3 regions of the Cytobacillus spongiae genome follow, and region 2 is predicted to be linked to each of the others. Evidence: riboswitches for the same ligand, from Rfam matches in the RefSeq annotation. Region 2 holds a riboswitch; each other region holds the start of a gene.

Region 1 (6,878 bases), on a different replicon from region 2:
ATGAACTTAGTCCTGAGATCACAAAAAAGATCGGCATAATCCACACCCCAATATAAAGAGAAAAGGCCAAAATGGCTTCAGCATCTATTTCATTATTTTTCACATGCCACTCGAAGGGGTTAAAGAACATGGAGCAGTGATAGAGAAATACGATAAAAGTAGCGAGAACTTTAATCCAATCTAAGTCATATCTTCTAGAGCTTTTTAATTTTGACATTGTAATGGTTCCTTTCCATAAGCATCTATTCGTCCTTACTCTTGATGTAACCCCCCTCTATAAATGAAAATGGTTCCAAATAATAATCCAAACCCGAGGAAAATGCCACCTGCTACTAGGAAACTCTCAATATAGCTACTTATAACAATATGGTAGGTTTCCGAAGCTGCCCCTCCTTGTTCAGCTAACCATCCACTGGCAAGAGAAGTGCCGAAAGAAACACAGTTAAATAGCATGACAATTCCACTTACAGTCAATAGCAACCCTACTATCAATACTAATTTTTGCTTGTCTACATGGTTCAAGACCATCGACTCCTTTCCTACATATTTACACTTTTAACCTTCCACTTATGCTGATTGCTTTCTCTGCTTACTACTAACAATCCTTCCTGGTGAGCTTCTAGTCGTCCGATAAGCTCACCACTCGTATCAATGGCACAGCTTCCTCCTGCTGATCGATAGCCACCTGTTTCTCCAGAGTAGTTTCCTAAAAAGACGTTCATATTATATTCCTTAGCTTGATGATGTAGCACGGAAGTATACTTTTTATAGCAAGTAGTAAAAATTAAGATGCTGGCCAAGTAGATTGAATAGACATTAGTTAATTTTTACATCAATTCCTCAAAATGTATAGTGGGTTATGTTAAAGTTTAGTAAATGAATAGAATGACAATTGGATGCTATACTTAGCAAAAAATGTTAAGAACAAACATTTGTTCTCTGATATAGTGAGAAGTGGGTAGGTGATAACAGATGGATTATGAGGCTAGTATTCAACGAGCTCTTGATTATATAGAAGACCACTTGATGGAGACGTTAACGCTTGAGTCGCTAGCAGAGAAGGCTTGCTTTTCTCCTTATCATTTTCATCGCGTCTTTCAAGCGATGGTTGGTGATTCTGTGATGGAATATGTGAGAAAAAGAAGGTTAACGGTAGCAGCGGAGCGGTTATTTTATCACGATGAGAAAGTCATTGACATTGCGTTAGAGGTAGGATTTCAGTATCAAGAGTCATTTAATCGGGCGTTTAAAAAGCACTTTGGAATGTCACCAAAGCAGTACCGAAAAGCCGAATATCTGTCTGGACCATTTCGAGGAAAAGTCTGCCTAAAACCAAAGGAGTTTCAAGGAGGAGTAAGAATGGAACCGAAATTAACTGTAAAACCTGCTTTTCACATCATAGGCTATGAACTAAAGACAAGAAATGAGGATGGACAAAATAACCGGGATATACCAGAGTTTTGGCAACAATATATTCGAAATGATTTAGGGGCGAATATCCCAAGCCCAATTCACAAACACGTTGAGTTAGGTTTATGTACCGATTTTCAGCCTGAATCGGGCGAATTTACTTACGTAATCGGGATGGAAGTTGATGCTGGTACAAAGCCTCTTGAAGGAATGGTGTATCGAAGCTTTCCCGAACAGGAATATGCTGTATTTACTACTCCGAAAGCAGATGAAGCAGCCTTTACCGCTTCTATTCAATCGACGTGGAACAAAGTCTTTACCGAGTGGTTCCCTCAATCAGGTTATGAACATACAGGCACTGCCGAATTTGAACTCTATGATGAAAGATGCTATGGAGACGACAATAAGGAAATAGATATCTACATTCCAGTTGTGAAAAAACTCCAATAAATAATGAGCTGCTTCTCAAGTGATTGAGGGGCAGTTTTTTTAAAAATAAAGCTGTTCTCAATAGTTCTGCCAGCGTATATAAACGGACGATCAAGTTGTTATGTTCATATTCATTTAGCTATGGTTTAAGGAAAGTAACTATTGTGAAACCGCCTGGATATATATGGTATTAAGCGTTTACAGTTTACAACAAGGTGATAGTGTGATAAAAATGGGGATAGATTCATAACTTTGGATTATGGATGACAATTTTATACAGTGAATGCTAGGGGTGCCGTATGGCTGAGAGGACGAATGTCTAACCCTTGAACCTGATTTGGTTAGTACCAACGTAGGGAAGCTTTTATAGAAGCGTAGACATGGAAGGCTCCGTGTGTGCTTTTCTATTACTTTAAATGTAAAAGCTTACCTAAATTGGGTAAGCTTTTTTGTGTTTTAATCTACATCTACATATTGTCATGAACGGACATGATACGGAATTTTGTAGAAATATCCGTTTTGTGTATTACCAACTTGGAGGAGGAATTAAGGATGAAGGATGTATTAACAATTGGTGGAGTGGATCTACATAATCGCTTATTTACAGGGACTGGAAAGTTTGCGGATCATAAACAAATGAAGGAAGCACTTGAAAAATCGCAATCACAAGTCGTTACCGTAGCGCTTCGTCGAGTCGATTTAGAAGCACAGGGGGAAGAGAATATTCTAGAGGACATCCCAAAGGATATGGTGCTGCTGCCAAATACTTCAGGAGCTCGAACTGCGGAGGAAGCGATACGGATTGCTCGATTAGCTCGAGCATGTGGAATGGGAAATTGGATTAAGATTGAAGTAATCTCTGATCAGAAGTACTTGCTTCCTGATAATGAAGAAACGATTAAAGCGACTGAGGTTTTAGCAAAAGAGGGCTTTGTTGTGCTTCCTTATATGAGCCCCGACCTAATGGCGGCAAAGAAAATGCAGGAAGCAGGCGCTGCTGCAGTTATGCCTCTTGGCGCACCAATTGGAACGAATCGGGGAATTCGAATGAAAGAAATCATCCAAATTCTGATAGATGAAATGGATGTTCCAATTGTAGTGGACGCAGGGATTGGGAAGCCATCAGAAGCAGCAGAGGCAATGGAGATAGGTGCCAGTGCTGTTCTAGTCAATACGGCCATTGCTACAGCAAATGATCCAGTTGAAATGGCCATTGCATTTGATCTAGCTGTAAAAGCGGGAAGAAAAGCTTATTTATCAGGGTTAGGACCTACATCTGTTCAAGCAAAGGCTTCATCTCCTTTAACGGGCTTCTTAGGATAATTCATCTGCATTAAGTTGATTTTTTGGAATGAAAGCAAGGGGAAGGGGCTGTCATTGCCGCATTCGGAGTGAATATGAACCTGGCCTATTGATTAGAAATGGAGGGGTAGTTAATGAGCTTCTATCAAAAGTATGAATCAGTAAGGAATTTACCCTTTGAAGATATTTTTCAACATATCACGCCAAACGACGTGAAGAGGGTGTTAGCGAAAGAAAGCCTTTCTGAGCAAGATCTACTTGTACTTCTTTCACCAGCAGCTGAGTATTGCTTAGAAGAAATGGCCCAGAAAGCGCATCAGCTAACTGTACAGCATTTTGGTAGGGTGATGGGGTTATATGCTCCGTTGTACATAACCGATTATTGTGTAAATAAATGTACGTATTGCAGCTTTAGCTTTGACAATGATTTTCCAAGAAGGAAGCTTTCGATGCTTGAAATTGATCAAGAGTCTAAAGCGCTAGTGGAAATGGGGATTAAGCATTGTATTATCCTAACAGGTGAATCGAATATTCACTCGTCAGTAGACTATTTATGTGAAAGTGTTGAGGTTATGAAGAAGCACTTTTCATCCTTAGCGATTGAAGTTCAGCCATTAGATGCCGAGGGCTATAAGAAATTAGTAGAGCATGGGGTAGATGGGTTGACTGTCTATCAAGAAGTGTATAACGAAGATATTTATAAGGAAATCCATGTGGCCGGTCCAAAGCGGAATTATCGCTACCGCCTAGACGCACCTGAACGTGGCTGTGAGGCAGGGATGCGCTCAGTTAATATTGGTGCATTGCTTGGAATGGATGAATGGAGAAGAGAAGTATTTTTTACAGGACTACATGCTCAATACCTTCAGCATAAATACATTGAAACAGATATCTCTATTTCATTCCCGCGAATTCGTCCTAATTTAGGGGGATATCAACCGAAAATTGATGTGAATGACAAAAATTTAGTTCAGGCGATGCTTGCCATTCGATTATTTTTACCGAGATCGGGCATTACGCTGTCGACTCGTGAAAATGCAGAATTGAGACAAAATTTAATTCCTTTAGGGGTTACGAAAATGTCAGCGGCATCCTCAACAGTTGTAGGCGGCTATGCGAATAAAGAGAACAATAATAGTCAATTCGAGACTTCCGATTCTCGTTCTGTAGAGGAAGTAAAAAGCTCGTTAAGAGAGCTAGGCTACCAGCCGGTTGTAAAGGATTGGCAAATTCTCGCTTAGCCGAGTGGAAGAAGAGGAGGTTTCAGATGGACTTCTTAATGATGAAAACAAAGGTATGGGACTTTATCCAAAACGGGGCAGAGGATGTGGAGCAATTTAACTCATTAGCCGTTGAAATTTTTCATTATCAATATAAGCATAACCAAGCTTACCGAGAATATTGTCGTTCAAAAAGAATAGCTAAGAACAGTGTCAAAAGGATTACGGATATCCCGCCTGTACCAATCGGAGCATTTAAGTACGCGGAGCTCTCGTGCAGTCCAGCCTCGGAAGTGGAAGCTATTTTTACGACAAGTGGAACAACAAATCCTGAGCAAAAAGGAAAGAACTTTCATCGAGATTTAGATGTATGGAAAACATCGATGAGTGTGAATTTCGCAAAGCAAATGATGGCCACTCGAAGGAAAATGAAAATGGTTATGCTGTTTCCTACAGAAGAGGAGCTTCCTAACTCTTCACTCGCACATTATTTAGCAAATGCAAAGCAGAAGTTTGGTACGGATGACAGTGAGTATGTGGTTTCGTTAGCTCATTTCGATATGGAGCGGCTGGTTGAAATCCTCCTTGATGCTGAGGAGTCAAATGAACCAATTATGCTTCTTGGTGCAACATTTTCATTTGTTCACTTTTTAGATTTTGCTGAGGAGAAGCAGCTTGTTTTCTCCTTGCCTGAAGGCAGTGTGGTCATGGACACTGGCGGGGCGAAGGGGAGATCTAGAGAAGTGGATCCATTTACGCTGAAGGGGAAGCTTAGCCAGCAATTCTCTGTCCCAATTGAACAATGTATGAATATGTATGGAATGACAGAATTGAGTTCTCAGTGTTACGACATGCCTGGAACAGATGAAAAGATTCCTCCCCACTGGATGCATACAAGTGTTATTCATCCTGAAACGATGAAGCCTGTTCAGCTAGGTGAAAAAGGGATTATTGTCCACTATGATCTAGCAAACTATCATTCAGCGGTTGCAGTGATGACAGAGGACTTAGCAATGAAAACGGAGCGAGGGTTTAAGCTGTTAGGCAGGGCTACAGGAGCGGAAGCACGAGGCTGTTCATTAGCGGTAGAACAGTTTATTTCAAGTTCAATTAACTAAAAGGAGAGAACATGACGGAATTTATCGCTGGTTTTATACCAGACACGTTTCAAGAAACAATAGACTTGCATACACTGACGTTCACGAAGCATGAACAGCTTGTAACTGTGAAGGTTCCAAAACTCTGCTGCAATCAATACCTAGGGTTAATCCAGCATCTAAAAGAAAATCGTGAGCGTGTAATGAAGAGCTGTCACACGAATGAACTGATTGAAGTGATTGATCAAGCAGTAACCCGCTGGCTCGACCCTAATGAACCAAACCGAAAGCTGGCAGAACAGCTATTGCCGATTATTACCGGGTATGACGATGAGATGATCCGGACCTTTTTGACCGATTATCTTCGTTCTTTTCGAAAAGAAAAATTACAAAGAATGATCGAGGAAGACTTTCCAAATCCGCTCGTGTTAGATGAATTTCGTCCGCGCCATTCAGGCGGACTGACAAGAGCATATGGACCAGATTTGATGGCACATATTTTTTCGGGAAATGTACCAGCCTTGCCGTTATGGAGTTTAGCTGCAGGCCTTTTACTAAAATCGGCTACGCTAGGGAAGGTATCGTCCTCAGAGCCTGTATTCTCGTCGCTCTTCGTTCGAACGATTGCAGAGATTCGTCCGGAAATCGCTAGGTGTATGGCAATTGTGTGGTGGAAGGGAGGAGACGAGGAAATCGAGAAAATCGTGTTTTCTCATTCTTCTCGTGTAATTGCCTATGGAAGTCATCAAACAATTGAAGCGGTCAAGCAACGAGTTCCTACCCATGTACCCCTTCATACACATGGGCATAAGGTGAGTGCTTCGGTTGTAGGGAGTGAATGCTTGCAAGGGCCTCTTGTGAAAGAAGTGATAAAAAGAGTGGCAAGAGACGTAGCAACCTTCGATCAACAGGCTTGTTTATCCCCACATGTCATCTTTGTGGAGAAGGGTGGAAAAATCACGCCGAGAGAATTTGCAGGTATGCTCGCTCAGGAAATGAACAATCTTGAGGTGAAGATGAAGAGAGCAGTGTTAACGGAAGAGGAAGTTTCGGCTATTCATGCTGCTCGAGCAAAAGTACATTTCAGCTCATTTCGAAGTGAAGGAACTGATTTATACACCAGTGTTGACAGCTCGGTCTGGACAGTGGTGTACGAAGAGAGTGACCATTTTCCTTATTCTGTATTAAATCGGTTTATAACGGTGATCCCACTTGATTCTCTGAAGGAGCTTTCTGAAAGATTAGCTCCTGTTTCGCGGGTGATTCAATCAGTTGGAGTGGCGTGTACACCAAAAGAATTTCAAACGCTGATCCATATACTTGGGGAAGCGGGAGTAAACCGTATTTGTTCAATTGGTGAGATGATTAAACCTGAGCCTGGCTGGCATCATGATGGGAGATTTCATTTGGCGGAGCTTGT
Region 2 (6,878 bases):
TTCTCCTTCAGAATGAACAGACGACCCCAATCTTAGTGAGGGAAAGGCATTCTTCACTAAATGGATGTGGGCACTTTGATGGCCAAGCTGGACTCCTCCTGCGTTCTTCATAAGGGCTATGTCCGCACGGTCATTGATATGGATTTTCTCCAAAGGGATCCCTTCTTTCTCAAGCTTTTCAACGGCCACTATTATCTGTTTACTTGTCCATCGTTTTTCACGCAGGTGAAACAGGTCTACAAATGGGGAAATGTGTTTCGAGATCTCCACGAACTCTTCCATTGATTGTTTCCCAGTGGATATGACATGAAGTTGTCCTTTGGATTCACCTCTCATGACGAACATCTCCCACGGGAAAAATGGGCAGGTGGATGGAAGCATAAAGGCTGACCAATATGATGAGGAGAATGCTGCCAACAAAGTATCCATCATATCTTGAAAACCCCACTCGATAGTAGTAAGATCGTTCCCCTTCCCCTTTAAATCCCTTCGTTTCCATCGCCACGGCGATCCGGTGTGCCTTTCTGATGCTTTGGGCCAGGAGCGGGATCATGTAGCATTTCATTTTGTAGATCAGATTTCGACTTTCATCTATCCCCCTGACTTTCATGGCATTGCGGATCGTGACGATTTCCTCTGCCATTATGGGGATGAGCCTGAAAGCAGCCATAAAGCTATAGGCGTACTTAGGCTTTATTTTCATCTGCTGCATAAGTGAATAAAAGAGAAGCACAGGCTTTGTCGTTATCACAAATAATAAGCCCAATACAGCAAATACAAAGGCTCTGACCCCGACATGAATCCCACGGTAAAAGCTTTCTTCCGTTACCTGTATCAATCCCCACTTCAGCCATATCGTCTCCCCTTTACCGAAAAGGATCATCGATGAAGAAGTGGAAAGAAAAACAAACAGAAATGGCAGGATCATAAGTATCATGATCCTTCTAGGAAGCCCTGAGAAGAACCAGAGCATGAAAGAAATAAGCAGGGTCAAATAAACCAGCCAGTTGAGGTGATGAACAAATAGAATGAAAAGAAACACTCCGCTCAAGGCCAATAACTTGAAGCTTGGATTTAAGTGATGCAGCCATGTATCCTTATAGTTGATTTCTAGATTCATAGTGCTTTTCTCCTAACAACTTCATTATCAAGATCTTGAACAAGCTTTCCTTTCTCAATCACCCATTTTCTTGTTGCATAGTGGTCCATAATCATCTGATCGTGCGTTACCATTAGAATGGTATATCCTTCTTTTTGGTATACCTGGAGCATGTCAAGGAGGGCGAATGTATTGCTGGCATCCTGACCGAAAGTTGGCTCATCCAACAATAAAATTCCTTTGTCCATGACGATGGATGCTGCGACGCTTAATCTCCGCTTTTGGCCCATGGATAAATGATAGGGATGGTGAAATTTATAAGATAAGAGCTTGAATCGTTTCAGAAGTCTGTGAACCTTTCTCTTGACAGTTTCTTCCTCCATCCCCTGTAATCGATAGGTATACGCCACCTCTTCAAAAACAGAGTTTGTGACGAACTGAAATTCAGGGTTCTGGAATACAAACGCACAATCTGGAGGCAAATCCCTTCCCCCTACCTGTATTCCATCCACTTCATAAGTTCCGGTCGTTCGAATAAAATGCATGAGACTATGCAGGAATGTTGACTTGCCTGCGCCGTTCTCCCCCTTGATGGCAATCCAGTCCCCAACATGGATTGTCGCTTTTGGGATATGTATTTTCACTTCTTTTTTCACATATCCCCTGAAGTCTTCCAAGTTTAATTTTATAGGTCCCGGAACCTTTAGCACCGAAGGGGGGCGGGATGACAAGTGGTCCTCCCACGCTTCGGGATACCAAACCCCGAGCTCCTTCAATGTGTCCCTGTATTTGGATAAAATGTTTTCCTTGGATCCATCCGCCAGGATATTCCCATGTTCATTGAACAGGATGATGCGATCAATGATTTCCAATACGTGATCCAGCTTGTGCTCAATGATAAGCAGTGTCTTATCCTGACATGTTTCCTTGACGATATCCCAAATGGATTTCGTACTTTCCACGTCTAACATCGAAGTGGGCTCATCTAGGAACAGAGTATCAGGCTCAAGGGCCAATACTGAGGCTATGGCCAATTTCTGCTTCATTCCTCCAGAGAGTGTGGAGATTTTCGTATGTGGATCTTGTAGCTTTAACTTTACGCTATCCAACAGCAAATCAATCTTCCCCGGCATTTCTTCACGGGGAACTTGTACATTTTCTAAAACAAAGGCGAGTTCCTCATCTGCATAAGGCATGCAAAATTGAGAGTCTGGATCTTGAAATACAAATCCCCATGAATCCGGATGTTCAATGGAAGAGCATTTCATCGGGACATCAACTGCTTGTGGGATTATTCCTGCCAATACATGAAGAAAGGTTGATTTCCCTGATCCAGATGGTCCTAAAAGCAAAACTTTTTCTCCACTGCGAATAGCCAAATCTAAATCGTTAAACAACAATTTTTCTGATTTTGGGAATTTCAAGCGCAAATTTTCCACATGCATTACATCATCTCTCCCTTATCCATCCAATGCATCGAACTCTTTCTGATCCGCTCTTCTGACCAGGTTTGTGACGCCTGTGTTCTCCAATGCCCTTACCAGATAATAGGAACCAATCCCCGCAATGACAATGGAGCCTATCAGTCTTGCAGCAATGAACAGGGATAAATTCCATACTGCCAAATCCCCCATATACCCTTTAAAGTAGTCCAAGAGTATGGAGCCGAAAGCAGAGCCCACGGCTGCAGCACAGATCACCAGAAGGTCATACCGTTTATAACGGGTCAATAGAAAGACCAATTCTGCAAACAACCCCTGTATCATGCCGAACAGGAGTACTTCAAGGCCCCATTCAGAACCCATCAAAAATTCTCCGGAAGACGCTGCAATCTCAGCTAATAGTGCCACACCGGGCTTTCTTAGGATCAAAAATGCGACAGTTGCGGCCATAAACCACATCCCGTAAATAAGTTGATCAGCATGTATCCCCAATGGTTTTAACACATTATAGAGAGGTCCCCAAAGCTTGTAAATAATCCCGAAACCAATTGAAATGACCACTGTTATTAAGATGTCCGTCAATTTTAATCTAGACATGTACATCACCTTCGCTTCCCGAAGTCAGTACAGATTGAAATGACCACTCTTCCATGGTGTATGCCATTTCCCAAAACTGCAGCTCATAGATGCTGCTTACGATAAAATTCTCTCTCATTCTTACTTTGTCTGATTCAGACATCGTTTCCGCTAATTCATCGAGTCGGATGATTTGCTCCTCCACCAATTCCCTGAACCACTCCCCGCCATAAGCTGCAATCCATTCCTGGTAGATGGTCTCTTCTGGAGTACACGCCTTCAGCCTTTCTCCTATTTCGTAATAGAGCCAGTAACAAGGAAGGATGGTGGCCAGTATGTCTGCGAGACCTCCAAGCTGTGCGGAACGATACATATGAGATGTGTATGCATAAGCCGTGGGAGAAGGTTTAAATTCCCTTTTTTCTACTTCCGTGATTCCTAATCGTTCAGAAAAATTCTTATGAAGGGAGAGCTCTGCTTCATTCGTTCCCACAGCATGTGCTGCCATTCGTGATGTAGTATGTAAATCCATTGCCTTCGCAGCTCCCAGAGCCTGCACTTTGGAAAAATGAGTGAGGTAATAGGCATCCTGCAGGATGTAGTATCTGAAGTTCTCAATGGGGAGTGTTCCGTCACCGATTCCTTTGACGAAGGGATGTTGAAAGCTTGCTTCCCAGATTTCTTTCACTTCATTTCTTAAAAACATAGAAAATGACATTGTCTCTTACTCCTTTTCCAGACGACCCGAACAGGCAATAAAAAAAGCCACTTCCCGCTATGCATACAGCATACAGAAAGTGGCTTGAGATCATAGGAATAAACGGATATTCTACGTGACCATCAAACACCACTTCCCTCCGCTGGTCTCAACCAGATCAGGTTCAAAGGGTCTTAAAGTCACACTTTAATCTCAGCCTTTTACAAGGCACCCCTAGTGGATCGTCCAATTAAATTTTGTATTCGAAGCTATCGTACCATGATTCTTTTACTTGTCAACACTTTTTATCTATCTCTCACTGATTGATCATGAGTAAAAACCCATTGATATCATAGAACAGACCAACAAAAAACCCTATTTAAAATCCATAAAAAAATTTCTTCAGCAAATAAATTCACGACTCTGAAAAAAATGTATAAATATAATAAATAATGAATTAAAATTGATGATTTCCATGCTAAAACAGGACGAACCTCCATCATCAAGGTTCGTCCCTGTCCCATTATTTAAACCATCCCTTTTCTCTTGATTGGGTGATGGCTTCGATTCGATTTTTGACTTCCAATTTGTCCAGGATGGTTGAGATGTAGTTACGGACGGTACCCGTTTTAAGGCTGAGTTCGTCGGCGATTTCCTTAGTGTTTTTTCCGTCGGCAACAAGTTCCAGCACTTCTTTTTCCCGGTCAGTCAGGGGGTTTTCTTCCCCATACACATCATCCATTAGTTCAGGGGCATATATACGCTTTCCGTCCATCACAAGTCGGATGGAATTGGCCAGTTCCTCACTTGGGCTATCTTTTAATAGATACCCTTTAACCCCACCCTTTAATGCACGCTGAAAATAACCTGACCGGGCAAAGGTGGTGAGGATAATGACTTTGCACTCTTCTCCCTTCAATTCCTCTGCTGCTTCGAGCCCCGTTTTTTCAGGCATTTCGATGTCCATGATACAGATATCGGGTTTAAGCTCGTGTACGAGAGCAATGGCTTCTTCACCATTGCCCGCTTTTCCGACAACCTCCATATCATCTTCCAGGCTCAGCAGCGAGCCCAGGGCACCTAACAGCATCCTCTGATCTTCAGCGATTACAATCCGAATCATTCCATTCCCTCCCTGTCAGTCTGTTTAATCACTTTAGGGACCCTCATAACCAAAGTGGTACCCTTATCTGAAATAATCTCCAAACTTCCATTCACAAACTCCAGCCGTTCCCTCATTCCGATCAGGCCGCTGCCTTTAGAGTGTGTATATTCTTCTCCAATCCCAACACCGTCATCCTTCACCACGATGGTCATCTCTTTGTCTGTTTCTTCGATGGTGAGCTCACAGTATGATGCCTTGCTGTGTTTAACCACATTTGTAACGGCTTCTTTTAGGCACATGCTTAAAATGTTTTCCAGAAACAGGGAAGTATGAGGAAAGATAAAGTCCTTTTCCACAACGAATTCGATTTCCGCGGCCTTTAACAACTGCCTGATACGGACGATTTCATCCTTCAGCCTAATCCCCCTCATTTGAGAAACCATTGTCCTGACTTCACTCAAGGCGGTTCTTGCCGTTTGTTGTACATCCTTTAATTCACTTCGGGCCTGCTCAGGATCTTTGTATACTAATTTCCGTGCCAAATCACTCTTCAAACCAATAAGAGAAAGCTTTTGCCCTAACGTATCATGCAGATCCCTGGCAATTCTCTGACGTTCCTCCTGCTTGACCAGGTCAGAAATGCGTTTATTTGCATCTTCCAACTGATCCTCCAGCAATACCTGTTTGTTCCGATTATAAATATTGAAGGGTAATAGAATGACACTGATCCAGATAATAAGAATAAATGGGAATTGTGATAAAAACAATTCATCCTGTAAGACGAAATTATAATTGATAGATGCCGTGGTCAGTACCAGATGAATGATATAGAGGGTTAGAAACGCAACCCTGTTTTTGATATTTCCATTGTAGTAAGCAATGTAAAAAGCAAAATAGATAAAATTAAACTGAATGGTCATAATGATGGATATCCCGATCAAGATCGAGGTCCATAAATACACCGGCCAATCTTTTGAAAGAAACGCAAATCGTAAAGAAATAAAAAATACGACTGTCAAGGATATCCCCACCACGATTTCAATCGTAGAGGAGGATTGAAAGATAAAATAAAAGGGGAGAATGCTGATGATGCTCCATATATATGGTGAGATTCCAGACCCTTTTTGGATATTGATTATTTTTTTCGGCATTTGCAAGACAAAACCCTCTTTTACATTCAGTATTTAAACAATGTTAGCTTTAGTATCACATAAAATCTCCCAACTTTCATTGAAAGCCATAAATTGTTCCGACCCAATTCTTCATGGAAGATCAAACCCTATGTAGGAGCGTACATTCAAATTCCTATCCTTGGCACTTCACAAGCTATCACTTAAATACACCGGATAAAAGGAAATGAAACAGGCTAATATTTCCTTTTTTGAATTGATTTTTGCTTCTGCATGACTTCATAGGATTTGTGAATAATGTCCGTCAAGACATCCCCTTTATAAACCCTTCCGATTTTCGTGTTTTGCTGATAGTATTCAACGATTTCATCCAATTTCTTTGATGTTTCCTTATCAACCCTTACATTAAGCTGCATTTTCCCTTGATCTGACAAGGTTCGCCCCCCTTTTCTATCAATATGTTATCATTTGCTAGCATATTATTATCACTAGTATATCAAATGCTACCTTTTATATATACCGGCAAATGGTCTAAATAGGCATATTCCCATGGAAAAAAGCCCGAGCGTTTATGGACCCAGGCTTTCCTTTCCATTCTATTGGTTTTTAATCGAGACTTTTACTGGTACGATATCCATTTTCACATTCAGATAAGAGTAATCATCTTTGTTCCCATCTTTATAACCCCAAAAGCCTTCCGTTTGATTTCCTTTTTTGAACGTCAATTCGAATCCTTCATCTTCAGCGAAACTATAACTCTTTACTTCTTCCTGCCCAAAGTTATCAAGGAGGCTGTAGCTTACATAATTTGCAAGGGACGGATGCGGCG
Region 3 (6,878 bases), on a different replicon from region 2:
TACACTATAAGTAGCGGAAATTTTTAACCCTGAGAATAAGGATGGAAGGGAAAAGGGAAGTTCTAACTTCCAAAATAATTGCATTTTATTTGCACCTGCCATCATCATATAATGCTTCAACTCAGGTGATGTTTGTCTAAACCCATCTAAAGCTGCAACAGTAATTGGAAAGAAACAAACAAGTGTAATCACAATCATCTTTGGAAGGATCCCAAACCCAAACCATATGACTAATAGAGGAGCAAGTACAATAATGGGAACATTTTGAGATAAGATAAGTAATGGATAGACCGATTCCCGGATAAACGGAATAAGGTGTAAGATAATTGCAGTTAAAAGTCCAATACCTGCTCCAATGGTAAAGCCTAACAACGCCAGCTTAGACGTAGATACCATATTTGGCCAAAAGTTGGGAAACCCAATTATAGCTTCTTTAATTATGCTAGTTGGTGGGGGGAGTAGCCATTTAGGAATATTCAAATACGTGACTGAAATTTCCCATGTAACGAACAAAAGGAGGAGAACCAGTAGCGGTCTCCATCCTTTGAGCCAATCCTTCTTCATTATCGATATTTCTCCGTTAACTCAGCCATCGTAATTCCGGAAGGCTGATAAAGGACTTTAATTTGCGAAATGACGTTGCTACTCCCCATTTCTATCATTCGCTCATTCATTTCAGTAATTATGCTAAAAATTTGACCAAGTTCTCCTTCTATTGTAGTTTCTAAAGGATTTACTTGATAAGTGAGACCAGATTGATGAATCACGTTAATCGCTTCATCTACATAAGGAATTACATTTTCTCCATTTTTTGTTTTTGGTAGTATTTGAATACTCACTAGTGAATTTGCCATTTGACATATCTCCTTACTCTGGTAGGAATTCATTTGTAAATGCTTTTTTCGCATCTAATTCCTTTTCTAGTAGATTATTTTCATACATCCAAGTTGCATAGTTTTCCCATACTTTGAGCTTTTGTTCGCCCCATTTAGCTGCGTCATCTTTATATTTTGGTGCAAGCCATTCTTGACTCTTTTGCACCAGTTCTGCATCAAGATCTGGTGCAGCAGCAATTAAGATATCAGCAGCTGCCAAAGGGTTTTCAATAGAAAATTCATACCCTTTCGTTACGGCTTTTAGAAAAGCCTTTACGGTATCTGGTTGATCCTTAAGCATGGTTTCATTCGTAGTTAAAACAGGAGTATAATAATCTAGTTTCTCCGAAAAGTCGGTTAAGTACACCATATTGATTTCTTCATTTCTTAGCTCTGCTTCTACTCCTGTCCATCCATAATATATCCAGGCAAAGTCAATATCTCTTTGAACTGCTGTGAAGAAATCGCTGTCACCCATATTCACGATAGAAACTTTATTTACATCCGCGTTTTCTTGCTTCATGATTGACTCAATGACAGCCTTTTCTACAGGTGAACCCCAACCACCATAAGATTTTCCTTCAAAATCCTTTGGGGATTGGATATTTTTATCGGCAGGTGAAGCGAATCCAGACGTATTATGTTGGATGACCGCTGCAATTGAAACAATTGGTACATCTTGAATTCTAGCTTGTGTAATCGACTCTTGATAGCTTACACCAAACTCAGATTTTCCTGATGCCACTAGCTGATCGGCACCGGCTTCCCCTGGCATGATGATTTCTACGTCTAAGCCTTCTTCTTCAAAGTATCCTTTATCCTTAGCCACGTAAAGACCTGTATGGTTTGTGTTTGGTGTCCAGTCTAAAACGACAGAAACCTTTTCAAGGGAATCTTGTTTTTCTTTTTTATCTGTAGCCGATTTATTTTCCTCTCCATCATTGCTACATCCTACAAGTAATCCTAAAGCTAATAATGAACTAAGCCATTTTTTCTTCATGTTCATTCCTCCTTGTTGTATTATGTAAAATATTAGGTATTAAAAAGAAATGGAGGGAACTAAAAAACGCCAAGGCTCAGAACCAAGGCGCATATCGATTAAACAAATGAATATTTGTTTTATAGAATATGTTCCCTACGCTGGTATCAACCAGATCAGGTTCTGAGGGTCAACATCTTTCGGATGAAATCTCAACCAGCATCAACTGGTCCCCCTACAATTCTTCTTATTCAATTAGGTCTGTTAAACGTAGCTAAGTTTCTTTCACCTTTTCGTGGGAGTGAAAGAAATAAGGATAACAGATTCTTGTAATGAAATACTCCCATCATTATAGCAGATTTTTATGATTTGACTAGTTAATTGCTTACATTTCCATTAAAGGGTAGGAATAAATAACATGGAAATCATTTATATTGAATCTTCCAGAGAGACTGTGATAAGGTATAACGTATGTTTTTCAATTCAATAGAAAAAGGAGGAATATCGATGAGAAAACTAATTTCTTTAGTCGTATTCATGGGAGTCCTCTCATTCTCTTTCATCCAGATTAATAACAGTGCTTCTGCTGAACTTATAGACGGTGTTAAAGTGTATAAGATGAAAAAAGGGGAAACTCTTCTAGATAAAGGAAAAGAGTTCGGTGTATCAGAGAAAGAAATCAAGATCGTAAATTTTTTAAAGGATGACCAAGATTTAAGCGGAAAAAAAATCATCGTGCCAAAACCTGTTCAAGATTCTTCCATAACTCCATCTGAAAAAGAGTTATTAGCTAGACTTGTACATGCTGAAGCTGAAGGGGAACCATTTAAAGGAAAAGTTGCTGTTGCAGAGGTCGTCTTAAACCGAGTAGAAAGTGACCAGTTCCCAGATACAATAAAAGAAGTTATATATGAGGACAAGCAATTTCAACCTGTCGACAATGGTACGATTAACCAGCCCGCTGGAGATGAAGCAAAACAAGCGGTTAAAGAAGCTATTCAACATGATGAAATAGGAAAGGACTCTTTATATTTCTATAATCCAAATATTATTAGCAGCACATGGCTCCAAACAAGAACAGTCACATTTGAAATTGGAAACCATCGATTTGCAAAATAAATAGTACGATGAAAACCAGCTATCCTACAGGTATGCTGGTTTTTTTTCATTAGGAATGAAATTTGGTGGATTAAAGGAGAATAAAACTATATAGAAAAGGAGTGAATTACGGATGCCCCGCAAGTCATCAGAAGAGCTTGAAGAAATGGGTAATAGGAATACTGACAATGAAATATCAAAGCTAAACAGATTTTTAGGTGTGGTGATGGAATATATTTCAGATGATGAAATAGAAGAAATCGACGTAGAGCACTTACTTGACAGGACAGAGGGATTGCGCGACTGGTGGAATCAATACCTTGAAAAAAATCGAGTTCAGTTGGAGGAGGGCATCAAAAACGCTTTAAGTGAACTTTCAATAGAAGAACTACAGCTAATTAAGGATCAAATTAAACAATATGAAGAGAAAGTGAAAGGATGACTAACATTCATCCTTTCCTTCATAGAATGCAATTTTTCTATCTACTTTATTAATATTCAATTCTAATTCTTTTATTTGATTTTCGATTTTTATTCGATGGGAGAGCAGGATTCTTTTTCTTTCTTCAATGGTAGTAGTCCCAATAATACTTAATCTGACGATTTCTTTTATTTGCTGGACAGGCATATTCGTTTCCTTTAGGCAGGTAACTATATCAAGCCATGCAATATTTTCTTCTGTATACAATCTATTCCCTGTGTGGTCTCTATTAATTGGAGGCAATATCCCTTCTTTTTCATAATATCTTAACGTATGAGTAGATAGGCCAGCGATTGATGAGACTTCATTAATTTTATACATGTATACATCCCCTTTTTGCTAAAATTGGAATCAATTCTGTAAACTTGGTTTAGGCTTTTTCTTCCACAATCTGCTGTCTTACTTAGGTCTACTTCTATTAATATGTAATATAATTCTCAATCATAAAACGAAAAAAATCTAGACTTAATTAGAACTAAATGTACTAATCAAGTCTAGTTATATTATGCATCCTGCATAGTATCGGTAATGATTAGCTCGCGAATTAGGACAGATTGTGGCAAGTCATAGACAAATTTAATCGTTGTTGCAATATCAGATGCTGTAATATTGATTGCTCCTACACTCTGTTTCCAAGCCTCATAGCCTTCAATTATTTCATCACTTGTTGTATGGGATAATAATTCAGTCCCAACCGCACCTGGCTCCACACACACCACTCTTACATTAAAGGGGCTCATTTCAGCTCTTGCAACTTGAGTTAGTCCTCTAACCCCATATTTACTCGCACAGTATACTGCGTGGTTTCCAAATGGCTGAACACCTGCAATGGAGGAAAGATTAATTATGGTGCCGAATTTTCGATCTTTCATATCTTTCATGACAATTTGCATCCCATTTAAAACACCCATTACATTCACATCAAGCATTGTTTTCCATTCGCTTGGATTTTGATTGTCTATCGTGCCAAGTAGCATTACCCCAGCATTATTGATAAGTAAATCGGTTTTTCCATATCGGTCTTCAGCTTCACGAACGGCTTTTTCAAAAGCATCTAAGTCTGTTACATCTACTTTTCTACACATGGCATTAGGTAGGTTCATTTCCTGTAATCGTTCAATTCTTCTAGCTAAAAGTAAAACAGGATTGCCAGCGTTACTAAATAACTTGGCCATTTCTTTTCCGAAACCTGAGCTTGCACCTGTAATGACAACTAATTTCTTCATTAAATAGACTCTCCCTATTGATAAAATATTTAAAGAGTCAGTTTGAATGACTGACATAGTCAGTGTAAGCCTTAGAGTAAACTCTAAGTAAAGTGGTTAATTAAAGAAAAGGATGAATTAAAAATGTAGTTACCCCTTAATCTTCTTTCCATTTTCGAAATTCTTCTAAATCTGTTGAAATCTGTTTAAGAGTAAAACCAATAACGGCCGCATCATCCAAAAACCCAAGGGTCATGATAAAGTCAGGTACAATGTCTATTGGAGCTACAAAATAAAGAATAGTTGCGATGATCATGACAATCGATTTTTTCGGTATTTTTGTATATTCCCCTTTAGACCACGCCTTTATTAATTGAATTAATAGCTGAAATTTATCCCAAACTTCAGATAAAGAACCTTTTTTCTCATCTGCTTTTCTAATGGCTTTCTTTAATAAACCTTCTGTTTTTTCGGGATTTTGTGCGTATTCCTCTGCTTTTGCTTCGTATTTTTTATATCCATCTTCAAACAGGTTGTTATTCTTCATAATAATAAGTTTCACCTCATTGAAAAGTATAGTATTCACAATAAGTGCTATTAAAGATACTATAGCTATGTTTTTATGCTAAGTAAAATATTTGCAAAAAAAGTCCTCCACCGAATAGATGGAGGACGAGATAATGTGTACAGTTGCGATATTTAAAATAACATACCAGCAATAGCACCACTTAATAAAGATGCAAGTGCACCTGCAATAACAGCCTTCACACCAAGGCGAGCAATATCCGCTCTGCGATTAGGCGCAAGATTTCCGAGCCCTCCTAATAGAATGGCCATCGAGGATATGTTCGCAAAGCCGCAGAGAGCAAAGCTGATAATTGCAACTGTTTTATCTGTTAAGTTCGGTATGTCTGGTGCAAAAGCAGAATAAGCAACAAATTCATTTAAGATGATCTTTTGCCCAATATAGTTGCCAGCTTGTACGGCTTCAGCCCATGGAACACCAATCGCAAAGGCTAATGGGGAGAATACATAGCCTAAAATCATCTCAAGGCTTAGTTGGTCAAATCCAACGAGTCCACCAATTAACCCTAAAATCCCATTAATTAATGCGACTAGTGCAATAAATGCGAGAAGCATAGCACCAATATTTAATGCAAGTTGTAAGCCAACACTTGCCCCCCTTGCTGCCGCATCGATCACGTTTGTAGACTCATTATCGACCTCCATTTCGAATTCCTTGCCTTCTTCATTCTCTTCCTGCTCTGGAATTATCATTTTCGCCATAATTAAACCTGCTGGAGCCGCCATAAAGCTTGCTGCAAGTAAATATTCTAACGGTACCCCAAGCAATGAGTATCCAACAAGAACAGATCCCGCTACAGAAGCTAATCCTCCTGTCATAACGGCAAAGAGCTCAGAATGCGTCATGTGAGCCAAATAGGGGCGCACGACTAGTGGAGCCTCTGTTTGTCCGACGAAGATGTTTGCAGCTGCAGACATTGATTCTGCCTTTCTCGTTCCAAGCAGCCAAGAAAGAGCTCCCCCAAGGAATTTAATAAAAAACTGCATGATTTTTAAATAATAGAGTACAGAAATTAACGCAGAAAAGAATATGACGACTGGTAAGACTTGAAAAGCGAATACAAACCCAACACCAGATTGGTCAGTAAACAAACCACCAAACAAAAAGTTAATTCCTTCATTCGCATAATTAATAATGTCATTAACAGCCATGGTAAGCCCATTAAGAGCTTTTTTTCCTAAATCCCACTTTAAGACTGCAAATGCGAAGCCTAGCTGAATAGCTAACCCAGCAAGGATGGTCCGAAAGTTTATCGAACGTTTGTTGTTAGAAAGAAGAAAGGCAATTCCTAAAACCGTTAAGATTCCAAATATACCCCAAATATAGTTCATCTTTTCACCTCTGTTTAATATGTATTTACATGATGTGGGTTTCATTATTTTATTATCATTCCAAAAGAGATTTTTATTATGAGGCGAAACATATGAAAAATAGAAAAGGAAATAAAAAAAGAGAACCAAGCTTAGGGAATCGTTTTGAATTCCTGCTAAGTAGGGAAATGTGAAATGAGGATGTAAACAAAGAGACATAGTGCAGACTATGTCCCTTTGATGTACCTTACTTAATAATCGTCTGCAATAAAGGCATTTCCGTTTAAGTTCTTATTTGCATTTGCTACTTTTTGTTCTGAGTCTTGATCAGAATCTTGTCCTTG

The links. A riboswitch is a leader RNA that binds a small molecule or an ion and turns the genes downstream of it on or off. The one in region 2 is predicted to bind thiamine pyrophosphate.
Region 1: linked by a shared signal. The riboswitch ahead of LS684_RS02720 (thiazole synthase) and the one ahead of tenA (thiaminase II) in region 2 are both predicted to bind thiamine pyrophosphate.
Region 3: linked by a shared signal. The riboswitch ahead of LS684_RS06720 (ABC transporter substrate-binding protein) and the one ahead of tenA (thiaminase II) in region 2 are both predicted to bind thiamine pyrophosphate.

What each region holds. Positions count from the first base shown of each region.
Region 1 covers NZ_CP089997.1:510,791-517,668, forward strand. Annotated here, with positions in the region: gene LS684_RS02700 (acyltransferase family protein) at 1-217, opposite strand, end outside; gene LS684_RS02705 (hypothetical protein) at 253-522, opposite strand; gene LS684_RS02710 (hypothetical protein) at 540-722, opposite strand; gene LS684_RS02715 (AraC family transcriptional regulator) at 973-1,860, shown strand; TPP riboswitch at 2,118-2,215, shown strand; gene LS684_RS02720 (thiazole synthase) at 2,392-3,162, shown strand; gene thiH (2-iminoacetate synthase ThiH) at 3,276-4,382, shown strand; gene LS684_RS02730 (LuxE/PaaK family acyltransferase) at 4,409-5,479, shown strand; gene LS684_RS02735 (acyl-CoA reductase) at 5,491-6,878, shown strand, end outside.
Region 2 covers NZ_CP089998.1:460,560-467,437, forward strand. Annotated here, with positions in the region: gene LS684_RS22820 (thiamine phosphate synthase) at 1-336, opposite strand, end outside; gene LS684_RS22825 (energy-coupling factor transporter transmembrane component T family protein) at 326-1,120, opposite strand; gene LS684_RS22830 (ABC transporter ATP-binding protein) at 1,117-2,544, opposite strand; gene LS684_RS22835 (ECF transporter S component) at 2,560-3,144, opposite strand; gene tenA (thiaminase II) at 3,131-3,835, opposite strand; TPP riboswitch at 3,953-4,060, opposite strand; gene LS684_RS22845 (response regulator transcription factor) at 4,338-4,937, opposite strand; gene LS684_RS22850 (sensor histidine kinase) at 4,934-6,070, opposite strand; gene LS684_RS22855 (hypothetical protein) at 6,286-6,483, opposite strand; gene LS684_RS22860 (cyanophycinase) at 6,646-6,878, opposite strand, start outside.
Region 3 covers NZ_CP089997.1:1,302,757-1,309,634, forward strand. Annotated here, with positions in the region: gene LS684_RS06710 (ABC transporter permease) at 1-564, opposite strand, end outside; gene LS684_RS06715 (thiamine-binding protein) at 564-854, opposite strand; gene LS684_RS06720 (ABC transporter substrate-binding protein) at 868-1,875, opposite strand; TPP riboswitch at 1,991-2,101, opposite strand; gene LS684_RS06725 (cell wall hydrolase) at 2,362-2,973, shown strand; gene LS684_RS06730 (hypothetical protein) at 3,086-3,394, shown strand; gene LS684_RS06735 (MerR family transcriptional regulator) at 3,395-3,754, opposite strand; gene LS684_RS06740 (SDR family oxidoreductase) at 3,937-4,659, opposite strand; gene LS684_RS06745 (YkvA family protein) at 4,796-5,185, opposite strand; gene LS684_RS06750 (NupC/NupG family nucleoside CNT transporter) at 5,338-6,555, opposite strand; gene LS684_RS06755 (hypothetical protein) at 6,786-6,878, opposite strand, start outside.